Regions from separate parts of the Marinomonas sp. S3726 genome, predicted to be linked through region 1. Evidence: predicted binding sites of a transcription regulator. Region 1 holds the regulator's gene; the other holds the start of a gene.
What was found. The regulator LexA, encoded in region 1, represses DNA repair genes until DNA is damaged. The targets are predictions, from matches to a motif close to TACTGTNTANNTANACAGTA.

Region 2: the regulator LexA is predicted to act here: its motif matches at 3,479-3,498, upstream of recN (DNA repair protein RecN).

The regions. Positions count from the first base shown of each region.
Region 1 is NZ_JXYC01000018.1:79,422-85,625, forward strand. Features, by position in the region: gene TW85_RS15000 (DEAD/DEAH box helicase) at 1-1,035, opposite strand, end outside; gene dinG (ATP-dependent DNA helicase DinG) at 1,184-3,319, opposite strand; gene lexA (transcriptional repressor LexA) at 3,389-4,009, shown strand; gene TW85_RS15015 (hypothetical protein) at 4,065-4,334, opposite strand; gene TW85_RS15020 (DUF6586 family protein) at 4,339-4,797, opposite strand; gene topA (type I DNA topoisomerase) at 4,798-6,204, opposite strand, start outside.
Region 2 is NZ_JXYC01000004.1:592,136-598,339, reverse strand. Features, by position in the region: gene dnaJ (molecular chaperone DnaJ) at 1-569, opposite strand, end outside; gene dnaK (molecular chaperone DnaK) at 696-2,621, opposite strand; gene grpE (nucleotide exchange factor GrpE) at 2,733-3,287, opposite strand; gene recN (DNA repair protein RecN) at 3,579-5,264, shown strand; gene fur (ferric iron uptake transcriptional regulator) at 5,803-6,204, opposite strand, start outside.

The DNA.
Region 1 (6,204 bases):
AGCTAGCGTTTTAACTCGCTTATCTTGAGATACTTCGCCAGACAACATAGCGCAATTAACGCCAGCATCTTTCAAGCGCTCATACAGGTCACGGGTTTCATCACGTCGGTTAGCAAAAACGATCGTTCTTTGATTATCTTTTTCCTTAATTAGACTCTCAAGCACAGGCCATTTCTGATCTGCTTCAACACTATAAATAACTTGCTCAATGTTTTTATTTGTCGTCTCTTCAGGAACAACAGAAACTTCTTTTGGGAAGTAAGTCCATTGACGAGCAAGGTTTTGAATATCTTTAGGGAAGGTTGCACTAAACAGCATGGTCTGACGCTTTTCTTTATGCGGCGTCATGCGGATAATACTTTTCACATCAGGGATAAAACCCATAGATAGCATGCGATCCGCTTCATCAAGGACTAACGCTTCTACCTTGTTAAGGAGTACTTTTTTGTTTCTAGCAAAATCCATTAAACGACCAGGCGTAGCAACAACGATATCAACACGCTCTGTCTCTAACGTCTGCTTTTGCTTTTCGTAGCTTAAACCACCCACCAAAGAAACAACATTAATATTAGAATTAGCTGTTAGCTTAACTGCATCATCAGCAATTTGAAGCGCTAATTCACGCGTTGGCGCTATGATTAGGCCCCTAGCTAAACGACTATCACGATCACCCTCTAGAGGGTAATCAATAAAGTCACTTATCATGGCAATTAAAAAGGCCGCTGTTTTACCGGTACCTGTTTGTGCTTGGCCAATTAAATCATAGCCTTGAAGCGTTTCAGGTAAGGTAGCTGCCTGGATTTCACTGCAGTACTCAAAAGACATTTCAGAAATTGATTTAAGAACTCGGTCAGGAAGATTTAAATCATGAAAGCGAACTTTACCCTCAACTTCAGCCACTTGAAAATCATCAATGGACCAAACAGCACCCGTAGCAGGTTTGTTTTGAGAAGCATCATCCTGACGCTTAGGTTTGCGATATGATTTTCTTGGTTTTTTAGTTCTAGGTTTTTGTGGTGCGCTCTGATTATCCATATTGGAATCTATGATCTTCTGTTGAATGTCTTATGGAGTCAAAGACGTAATGCCTTTGAATAAATTGTTATCACTAATTTGATGTGGGTGGAGTTTACAGAAATACCACCCATTTTTACAGTCATTTAATTAGTTACTCACCAAGCGCTTAACTAGATTCTAGCTTTAGGCTATAGGGTGGCAAACTGTCTATAAGGTTCCTGCCATAGCGCTTAGTAATAAGGCGCTTATCTAGTATGCAGATTTTCCCAGTATCATTCTCACTGCGTAATAAACGACCTGTCGCCTGCACTAATTTAAGAGACGCATCAGGGATTGATATTTCCATAAAAGGATTCCCACCACGCTTTTGAATCCATTCTGCTAAAGTCGCATCAACTGGGTCATCAGGCACTGAAAAAGGTATTTTGGCAATAATAACGTGTGTTAAATATTTACCAGGTAAATCAACACCTTCAGCAAAGCTTGCCAGCCCCAACAACAAACTCCCCTTGTCTTTATCAATTCTTTCTTTATGAGCCTCAAGGATAATACGTTTTGATTGCTCCCCTTGAACCAACATAATATCTTTAAGCTCCTGCTTAACTGCATCAGCAACAGCTTCCATCTGCTTTCTTGAGGAGAATAAAACCAAACTGGCAGCTAAAGGATCAACCTCATTATCAAGGTATTGGATAATTTCTTTAGTATGTTCATCCGCCTTATTTGGTTCATGCTCAAGTTTTGGAATTTGCAAAACAGCTTTATTCTGAAAATCAAAAGGGCTTAATACTCTTAAATATTCTGACTCCTTCGGCACACCACTTCTCATATTAAAACGGTGAAATTGATTTAATGCTGTCAAAGTAGCTGAGGTAACAACCGCGGCAAAGCATTTATCCCATAATTGCATTCTTAATGTGTGCGCAGCAAGAATGGGTGAACCACCCAGCTCAATATCCTGCTCCATTCCTTGACCAGTCAATGTGAGCCATCTTGCATTCGGCGGGAAGTTCTGATCATCCGCCGTAGAGAATAATAGCCATAATGCTTTTGCCTGCTCTAACCTACCGAGTATTACGCCTAAGATTGGTAGCCAAACTTCTGCGGTTTCAGGCTTCATACCCATACCCTCATTCTGCTTAACTTTCTTACATTCATCGTGAATCGACTCGATCGCAGAAAAAAGTTTTTGGTAGGAGGTTTGGAGGCTATAAGCGAGCTGCCTTAACTCATCAGGGATAATGCCAAACTCAAATCTATGCTGATCATTATCATCAACATTTTGCAGATTATTAATGAATGGCGCTAAACCTTGTTGAGCATATTGAATAAAATTAACAATGGTTTGCACCATTTGTGGAATCTTGAACAATAATTGCCCAGTAACACTAACGTCGTCAGAAAGCTCCTGCTTAAGGTTTATCAGGTTCTTCTCAAGTTGTCTTAACCAAAGAATACTTTGCTGTAATCTAAGTTCGTGTCTGAAATGATTAATAGCTTTGTCGGGTAAATGGTGCCCTTCATCGAATACATAAATGCTATCGGCAGGGGCAGTCAGTATTGCTCCTCCACCTAGAGATAAGTCCGCTAATACAAGGTCATGGTTTGCAACTATAATGTCTGCAACTTCTATTTCAGCTCTAGCCTTATAAAATGGGCACGCCGTAAAGTTAGCACAATTACGGTTTGTACATTGCTGATGGTCCGTTTTTAAACGTCCCCAATCTTGCTCTCTTACAATACCTGTCCAGTTATCTTTATCACCATCCCAAGTGCCAGCTTTAAGCGCATCATCCATTTCTTTATAAAGAGCGGTATTAACATCTCCTGGCTGCAAATGCTGTTCAAACAAACCTGCGAACATATCATCCGTCGCTTGTGTCTCATCATCTAGATGACTTTCTAGATGATTTAGACACAAATAACGACCTCTACCTTTAGCCAAGGTATATTTAAACTGATAGTCAGTATGCTTAAGGAGTTCTGGTAGTTCCTTGTGAAGAATTTGCTCCTGCAAAGCGACAGTTGCCGTTGAGATTACGAGTGTTTTTTCCCGTGCTCTGGCTATAGGGACTGCGGCTAGGCAATATGACAAGGTTTTACCTGTACCCGTACCAGCCTCTATTACCGCAACATGTTTTTCACCCAGTCGATTACCTTCACTGTCAGGTTTAACGTTACCCAGTGTTCTCGCAATAGCACCAATCATTTGCCTTTGACCGGTACGAGGGTTGTGCCCTTTTGCCTTAAGGTTTGCTCGGTAAGCGGTTTGTATTTTTAACTTTAAATCGTCAGAAAGCATTTATTTATTTGAGTATCCCTTTAAAAGCTGTATATAATAACAGTTACTGTACAAACAACCAGATGCCTTATGATTAAACTTACAAAAAGACAATCCGATGTTATGGATACAATCCGCGACTTTATTGCGGAAACTGGCTTTCCACCAACACGAGCCGAAATTGCAAAACAGCTAGGTTTTAAATCACCAAATGCTGCGGAAGAACACTTAAAAGCCCTTTGTAAAAAAGGTGCTATTGAGATTTTACCTGGTGCTTCACGTGGCTTACGCATCATTGAAGAAGCCAGCAATGATGCAAACCCAGAGCTTGGGTTGCCTATTATTGGTAAGGTAGCTGCAGGTTTTCCAATACTTGCCCAGGAAAATGTGGACTCTCATGTTCAAGTGCCACCAAGTATGTTCTCACCACAAGCTGATTATCTCTTATCTGTAAATGGCATGAGTATGAAAGATGTGGGCATTATGGAAGGAGATTTACTTGCCGTCCATAAAACATCTACCGTACGTAACGGCCAAATTGTTGTTGCACGTATCGGCGATGAAGTGACTGTAAAACGCTTTGAAAAGAAAGGAAATACAATTCGCCTCATCGCAGAAAACGAAGAGTTCAATGACATACTAGTCGACTTAGAAAGTGAAGAGTTTGCCATTGAGGGTCTCTCCGTAGGAGTTATACGACAAACAATCTAAGTAACACGCATAAAAAAAGCTAAGCCTAGGCTTAGCTTTTTTTATGCGGTCATCATTAGTGAATCACTTTTGCCTGTGAGGCTGCGTCTTCATCATGAGATTCATGCACTTCAGATTCTGGAAAATCTTCTGAATACACAAAATCAATACCGGCATGAAACATTCTCTTAGCCAGTTCAAAATACCTATCCTGAAGATACGCTTTTGTAGTATCAGAAATTTTTAGAACCGCTAGAGGTTCAGATTCAACACCCTCATCACTTGCTGGACGTAAAACAATTTCGCCATTTTCTAGTTCCACTATCTCTAGATACGACTCATTCATATTATTAGTACTCTGAGGATTCTTCTCTAAACCTTAAAATCAATTCGGTTAGAGAGTTTAAATATGTCAAATAAGTTGACCTATCATCAACTGAGGCGACAATTAAATTATCGTGTTTAGCGTTATAGAAATTTGGCTGACATTTCAAACTCACGTCATATGTATTTTGCATATGTGAAAACCAAGAGTTTGCGTTTGCATTCAATTCTATAAGCTCGTTAACAACTGGAATGCTGATGTTTTTTGATTTTGCATCTTGATGCATTTCAAGCAAGCCAATTTCCGAGCTAAGATGATACGCTTGTTTTACTTCTTGCAAAAGCCCTAAAACAGCACTTTGTAAATGAAAAAGGGCAGCATTTTCAAATGCTGGCCCCATCCATTTTTGCTCATTATTTGGCATATCCAAAAAACGACGTGCTATATCCAGCCTCTGATTTGTCATGCTAGCGGCCGAACTCATTTATTTCTTTACCTTTTTCTTAGCTTCTTCAATCACCCACTTAGAGTCAACATAAAAGGCTTTCCAACCAGTTGGCTTGCCTTCGTCTTCAGACATGACATATTGCTCTTTTGTTTTACGACTATAGCGAATTATTGTAGGTCGACCTTCAGAGTCAGCTAATGGCGCATCCTTAAAGAAATGATACTTAGGATCTATTTGATCCATGTAAGGTATCAGCTCAGCCACAAGTGGAGCACGCGTTTCTCGCTTCCTTGGGAATTGACTCGCTGCCAAGAACAGGCCAGTTGCACCATCACGTAAAACATAGTGATCCTCAACCTTAAGGCATGCCAAATCTGGCATAGGAACAGGGTCCATCTTAGGCGGAGCAGCTTCTCCATTTTTCAGTAACTTACGTGTATTCTTACATTCTTCATTTGTACAACCAAAGTACTTCCCGAAACGGCCAGTTTTTAACTGCATTTCTGAAGAACACTTATCACACTCAAGAACAGGGCCATCATAACCTTTTATCTTGAACGAACCAGCCTCAACCTCAAATCCTGAACAACTAGGGTTGTTACCACAAACATGTAATTTGCGCTGTTCATCAACCAAATAGCTATCCATTGCAGAGCCACAGATTTTACAACGTCGCTTATTAATAAGCGCCTTTGACTCAGCCTCATCGTCATATACAGCAACAACCTCTTCACCACTTACTAGGTTAATTGTTGCTTTACAGCGTTCTTTTGGTGGCAATGCATAACCAGAGCAAGACAAGAACACACCAGTACTTGCCGTGCGAATTTGCATTGGTCTTGAACATGTTGGGCATTCTATATCAGTAGGTGTTGGCGCATTTTGAGCCATACCTGTTTCTGGATGTTCGGCGATATTAAGTGTCTTACTAAAATCACGGTAAAAGGCATTAAGGGTTTCAATCCAATCATCTCGCCCTTCAGCGATATCGTCCAGTCTCTCTTCCATTTGAGCGGTAAAATCATAACCCATCAAAGTCTGGAAGCTATTCACTAAACGATCGGTAACTATGTCACCCATTTTCTCAGCATAAAAGCGACGACCTTCAGTTCGCACATAACCACGATCTTGAATCGTAGAAATGATAGAAGCATAAGTTGATGGACGTCCAATACCACGCTTCTCAAGCTCTTTAACAAGGCTTGCTTCACTGTATCTAGCCGGTGGCTTAGTAAAGTGTTGCTCAGGCACAAGCTGCTCTAAGCTCAAAGCTTCGCCTTGATCGATATCAGGTAAAATGTTGTCATCACCTTTCTTACCTAATGGTGTCATAACACGCGTATAACCATCAAAGCGAAGAATTCTGCCTTTCGCCTTTAACTCATACTCTTCCACTACTAGCGTAACCGTAGTAGATGTATAACGAGCAGGTGTCATTTGACA
Region 2 (6,204 bases), on a different contig from region 1:
TGACCTTGACCATGACAGGTAGGACAAGTCTGTTGTACAGAGAAGAAGCCTTGCGACATGCGCACTTGGCCTTGACCATTACAGGTCTGACACGTCTTAGGTTTAGTACCTTTCTTAGCACCTGTACCGTCACATGGCTTACAATCAACTAGCGTTGGAATGCGAATCTTTTCTTCACAACCCCAAACCGCTTGCTCAAGATCAAGCTCAAGCGTGTATCTTAAGTCAGCGCCACGGCGTGCACGGCTTCCGCCACCACCTTGACCGCCAAAAATGTCGCCAAAGACATCACCAAAGATATCACTGAAGCCACCTTGACCACCGCCACCGAATCCACCTTGGCCGCTTACACCTTCATGACCGAAACGGTCGTAGGCATCACGTTTTTCTTCCGAAGATAAGATTTCATAAGCTTCAGCAATCTCTTTAAATTTTTCGAGTGCTTCTTCGTTATCTGGGTTTTTATCTGGGTGGTACTTGTTTGCTAAGGAGCGATATTTCTTCTTTATCTCCTTTTTATCTGCGCCACGCTCGACGCCAAGCACCTCATAATAGTCTCTTTTGCTCATAACAGGATTTCCTGGGCAGTAAGGTCAATCATTAACATTTTGAGAGAAGTTAAAACAGCAAAACACGGTAACAGGACCGTGTTTTGCAAAAGCGCGATTTAGTCCTTAAAAGGTCTAATATCAGGCTTATTTTTTCTCGTCTTTAACTTCTTCAAATTCAGCATCTACAGCATCGTCTTGAGGCTGAGCGGCTTCTTCTGCGCCAGCTGCACCAGCTGCTGCTTCGTTAGCTTGTGCACTTTCGTACATTTTTTGAGCCAAAGAACCAGATACTTCAGTCAAAGCAGTTGTTTTCGCTTCGATTTCGTCTTTGTCGTTAGCAGTCAATGCTTCTTCAAGATCAGCAATGGCTTTCTCGATTGCTTCTTTTTCTTCTGCAGTCGCTTGATCGCCAGCATCAGTCAAAGTTTTACGAGTTGCGTGGATCATGCCGTCAGCTGTGTTGCGAACTTGTACAAGCTCTTCGAACTTGCGATCTTCTTCAGCATTCGCTTCAGCATCTTGAACCATTTGTTCTACTTCTTCATCACTTAGACCAGAAGAGGCTTTGATGACGATAGATTGCTCTTTACCCGTTGCTTTATCTTTAGCAGATACACTCAAGATACCGTTGGCATCAATGTCGAAGCTAACTTCGATTTGAGGCACACCGCGTGGCGCTGGTGGAATCTCAGCCAAGTCAAAACGACCTAGAGATTTGTTTTGCGCTGCTTGTTTACGCTCACCCTGTACTGCGTGGATAGTTACCGCGCTCTGATTGTCTTCTGCTGTTGAGAAAACTTGAGATTTCTTAGTTGGGATAGTTGTGTTCTTCTCGATTAGAGCAGTCATTACGCCACCCATAGTCTCGATACCCAAAGATAGTGGTGTTACGTCTAGTAGTAGAACGTCTTTCACGTCACCCGCTAGTACCGCACCTTGGATAGAAGCACCCATAGCAACCGCTTCGTCAGGGTTCACGTCTTTACGTGGCTCTTTACCGAAGTATTCAGTTACTTTAGTTTGCACTAATGGCATACGTGTTTGACCACCAACCAAGATAACTTCGTCGATTTCAGATGCTTCTAGGTCAGCATCTTTAAGCGCTTGGCGAACTGGAGCAAGAGAGTTAACAACTAGCTCTTCAACTAGAGACTCAAGCTTAGAACGAGTTAGCTTAACGTTTAAGTGCTTAGGACCGGTTGCATCAGCAGTGATGTAAGGTAGGTTAACTTCTGTTTGAGTTGCAGAAGAAAGCTCAACTTTCGCTTTTTCACCCGCTTCTTTCAAACGTTGTAGTGCTAGTGGATCATTGTGTAGATCGATGCCAGACTGTTTTTTGAACTCGTCTGCCAAGAACTCGATAACACGCATATCGAAATCTTCACCACCTAGGAAAGTATCACCATTTGTTGCCAATACTTCGAATTGCTTCTCGCCATCAACATCAGCGATTTCGATGATAGAGATGTCGAAAGTACCACCACCTAAGTCATATACAGCGATAGTAGAATCACCTGTGCTCTTATCTAGGCCGTAAGCCAAAGCAGCTGCAGTTGGTTCGTTGATAATACGTTTAACTTCTAGACCAGCGATTTTACCAGCATCTTTCGTTGCTTGACGCTGAGAGTCGTTGAAGTAAGCAGGAACAGTGATTACTGCTTCTGATACGCCTTCACCTAGGAAGTCTTCTGCTGTTTTCTTCATTTTTTTCAAAACTTCAGCAGAGATTTGTGGTGGCGCTTTCGCTTCACCTTTCGCTTCAACCCAAGCGTCGCCGTTTTCAGCCGCTAGGATTTTGTATGGCACCATAGAGATGTCTTTTTGAACTACGTCATCTTTAAAACGACGACCGATCAAACGCTTAACAGCGAAAAGTGTGTTTGTTGGGTTTGTTACCGCTTGACGTTTTGCAGACTGACCCACTAATACTTCGCCGTCTTCAGCGTAAGCCACAATTGATGGGGTAGTACGATCGCCTTCAGCGTTTTCGATTACACGTGCAGTGCCGTTGTCTAGAACAGATACACAAGAGTTTGTTGTTCCTAAGTCGATACCAATGATTTTGCCCATGGTTTGTCTTCTCCAGTAAAATTTTTAAATTCAGTTGTTCGTTGTTAATTCTGTATTTGGGTACGCTTTAGAGCATTTCAAGCAAATACTGTCATTTTTTTGACGGTTTTTTTATGCCGCGCTAGAAACCACTACCATAGCTGGACGAATTAAGCGTCCATGTAGGGTATAACCCTTCTGGATCACGTCCATTACAGTGTTTGGTTCCATCTCAGGATTCGGCACCATAGTCATAGCTTGGTGGAATTCTGGGTTGAAAGGTTCGCCATGAGGATCAAGAGCGATCACTTCAAAACGTGTTAGCGTTTCTTGAAGAGACTTAAGTGTTAGCTCAACACCTTCACGCATTGCATCCTTGTCGCTATCTGCCGATGTCAGTGCGCGCTCTAGGTTGTCTGCAACAGTGATAATGTCTTTTGCAAACTTCTCTAGGCCAAATTTATGCGCCTTTTGTACATCCTGTTCAGCACGGCGACGAACATTCTGTGCGTCTGCATGTGAACGTAATGCAGCTTCTTTATATTCTTCAACTTTTGCTAACGCTGCGACTAGTTCAGCATTCTCTTCTTGAACATTTTCTACTTGGTCTTCTTGTAAGACTTCGTCTAATTCTGCTGCTGTTTCTAGCACGCCTTCTTGGGCTTGGTTATCTGCTTCACCGCTCACGTTCTGCTCCGTATATAAAGATGAATTACTTAAAATAAATGCTCTAATTTCACTTCCAAATAACAGAAGTTTTTTTAATCTGAAAGCTATATGGGGTCGTTCAAAAAGCTTTCAATAGTAAAACCGCATAAATTTTAGGGAGAAATGAACTTATTTTAATTTTTTACTTCTCTTGGCAAAAAAACAAAAACTACTGTATAAATACACATACTTTGTACAAATTTAATGCAGAAATCTGAAATTTAAGGCCAAAAGCCGCCTAACTGACCCGCTTTAAACAAGGAGAGACCCATGTTAACCAGTATTGCGATTAAAAATTTTGCCATTGTTGAGTCTCTAGAATTAGAACTAAAGCAGGGCATGACGGTAATTTCAGGTGAAACAGGTGCAGGTAAATCCATCATGGTTGATGCCCTGTCACTTTGCTTAGGCGCACGCACAGATAGCCGCGTAGTTAGGCATGGTGAAAACAAAGCAGACATAAGCGCGACATTCGACAATCAAGCCTATCCAAATGTAATTAACTGGTTAGAAGAGCATGACTTAGAAACAGGTGCATCCGATCACGACCAACATTGCATACTACGTCGCGTTGTAACGAAAGAAGGGCGCTCCAAGTCTTATATTAACGGCCGACCTTGCTCGCTAACCGACCTTAAATTCGTCAGCTCTCAACTTATTAACATTCATGGTCAACATGAACATCAATCTCTTTTGAAAAAGTCTGCTCAACGTCTACAGGTGGATGAATTTGGCAAACTCACAGGACTTACCCAAAAAGTAAAACAAGCTTATCAAGACTGGCGCGCTTTAAAAGAAGAGTTAGCCGAGCGTCAAAACCGCTCTAGCGATCAAGAATCTCGTATTCAATTATTGTCTTATCAGCAGCAAGAAATGGATCAACTAGCATTAAAAGAGAAAGAAATTGAAGAACTAGAAGAAGAGCAAGCCTTCTTATCCAAAATAGCCGAAGCACAGCAAGAATCTTACCTTGCCTTGCAGATTCTCAGTGAACATGACACCAACAATGTACGCAGCATGCTACATCAAGCCCTGCAAAGCGCCACCAAGATACAACCCACTCCTGAAACATTAGCCACATCTATAGAACTAATGAACGAAGCCATTATTCAAGTAGAAGAAGCCAGTGACAGTTTGCAGTCTTATCAAGACACTCTAGAACAAGACCCTAGCCGTTTAATGGAAGTGGAATCGCGTTTAACGCTTATTTATGACACAGCGAGAAAGCACAAGGTATTACCAGAGCAATTGCTGCAACTCGCGGCTGATATCAAGTTTGAATTAGACAAGCTAAACGGCAATGGCGATAACCTAGAACAATTGCAAGAAAGAGAAGAGCAGGCTTATCAAAGCCTCACTAATCTCGCCACCTTACTCACAGAAAAGCGTATTAAGGCAAAAGACAAGCTCGCTAAACAAGTAGAAGGGCAGATACGAGGGCTCGGCATGCCCCATGCTCGCTTCCATATTGATTGTCGTCCTCTTGAACAAGTCAGCGCTAATGGCTTTGAAGAAATCGAATACATGATAGCTTCCAACCCAGGCCAACCAGCGCAAGCTATTCGTAAAGTCGCCTCTGGTGGTGAGCTGTCACGTATCAGTTTAGGTATACAGGTTGTTACCGCCCAAACCTCGACCATACCCACTCTGATCTTTGATGAGGTCGATGTGGGTATCAGTGGTGGTGTCGCCGAAGTGGTTGGCCGCATGCTGCGCGCTGTTGGCGCCCGAGGACAAGTATTCTGTGTAACTCACCTGGCCCAAGTTGCCGCCCAAGGAAACCAACACCTCATGGTCAGTAAACAAGTAAGAGACAAACAAACCAGCTCTCAAGTACAACAACTTAGAGAAAATCAAAGAGCCACAGAAATAGCCCGACTACTTGGCGGTATTGAGCTTACAGAACAAACGCTCGCTCACGCCAGAGAAATGCTCAACAATGTCCAGCTGCAATAGTAGTAGAAGCCCAGCTTTCTACAAACAGCAAACAAAGCACACCTTTCATAGCATTCACTGACACCCCTTTTCAGTGAATGCTTTCTTTTTCCTGCAACCTAAACCTCATCACACATTTATCTTATTTCTGTCTCATAAAATAACGGATCAAGTTTAATAAAAGATCTAATCACCTAGCTATACAGGCACAATGAGCGAAACTAAGACGAATCAGGTTTCAACAGAAAATTCATTCTCTATATTTTTAAGGATGCAGTGAGCGATGGAGGGACGAGGAAGAAGGTGAGGCAAAAGCGCAGCCTACTTTTGTAGGTGAGCATTTTAACGAATCTTATGACAAAGTAGCTCCGAGTTCACAAGTCCTTTTATTTAAAAAAGCCCCAGAAGAGAGCATCTTCTGGGGCTTTTAATGAGTCCTCATTCGCCATCTGCCCAACGGCGAACAAGCTCAATCCTTTGACTGGCGCACTATATTCTTAACTTAACGCTTTACCTGGGTATAACTAGTGAACTTATCCCCAAGTTAAAAGACTAAGACCTAGTCTTTAGGGCGTACATAAAGTACTAGGTTATGATCTTCAATCTCATAACCATGCTCTGCAGCAATTTCTTTTTGGCGTTTTTCAATAATAGGATCGTAAAATTCAATGACTTTACCTGAATCCATGCACACCATATGGTCGTGGTGCTCGCCTTTGGCGATTTCAAAAACAGCTGTGCCTGCTTCAAAATGATGACGCACAACAAGACCTGCATTCTCAAATTGGGTCAATACACGGTAAACAGTGGCAAGACCCACATCTTCGCCCTGTTCCAACAAGGTACGGTAAACATCGTCCGCACTCATGTGGCGCTCACCTGCGCTTTCCAAAATTTGCAAAATCTTTACCCTAGGTAGGGTGACTTTGAGTCCGGCTTTCTTTAATTCTTGATTTTCGCT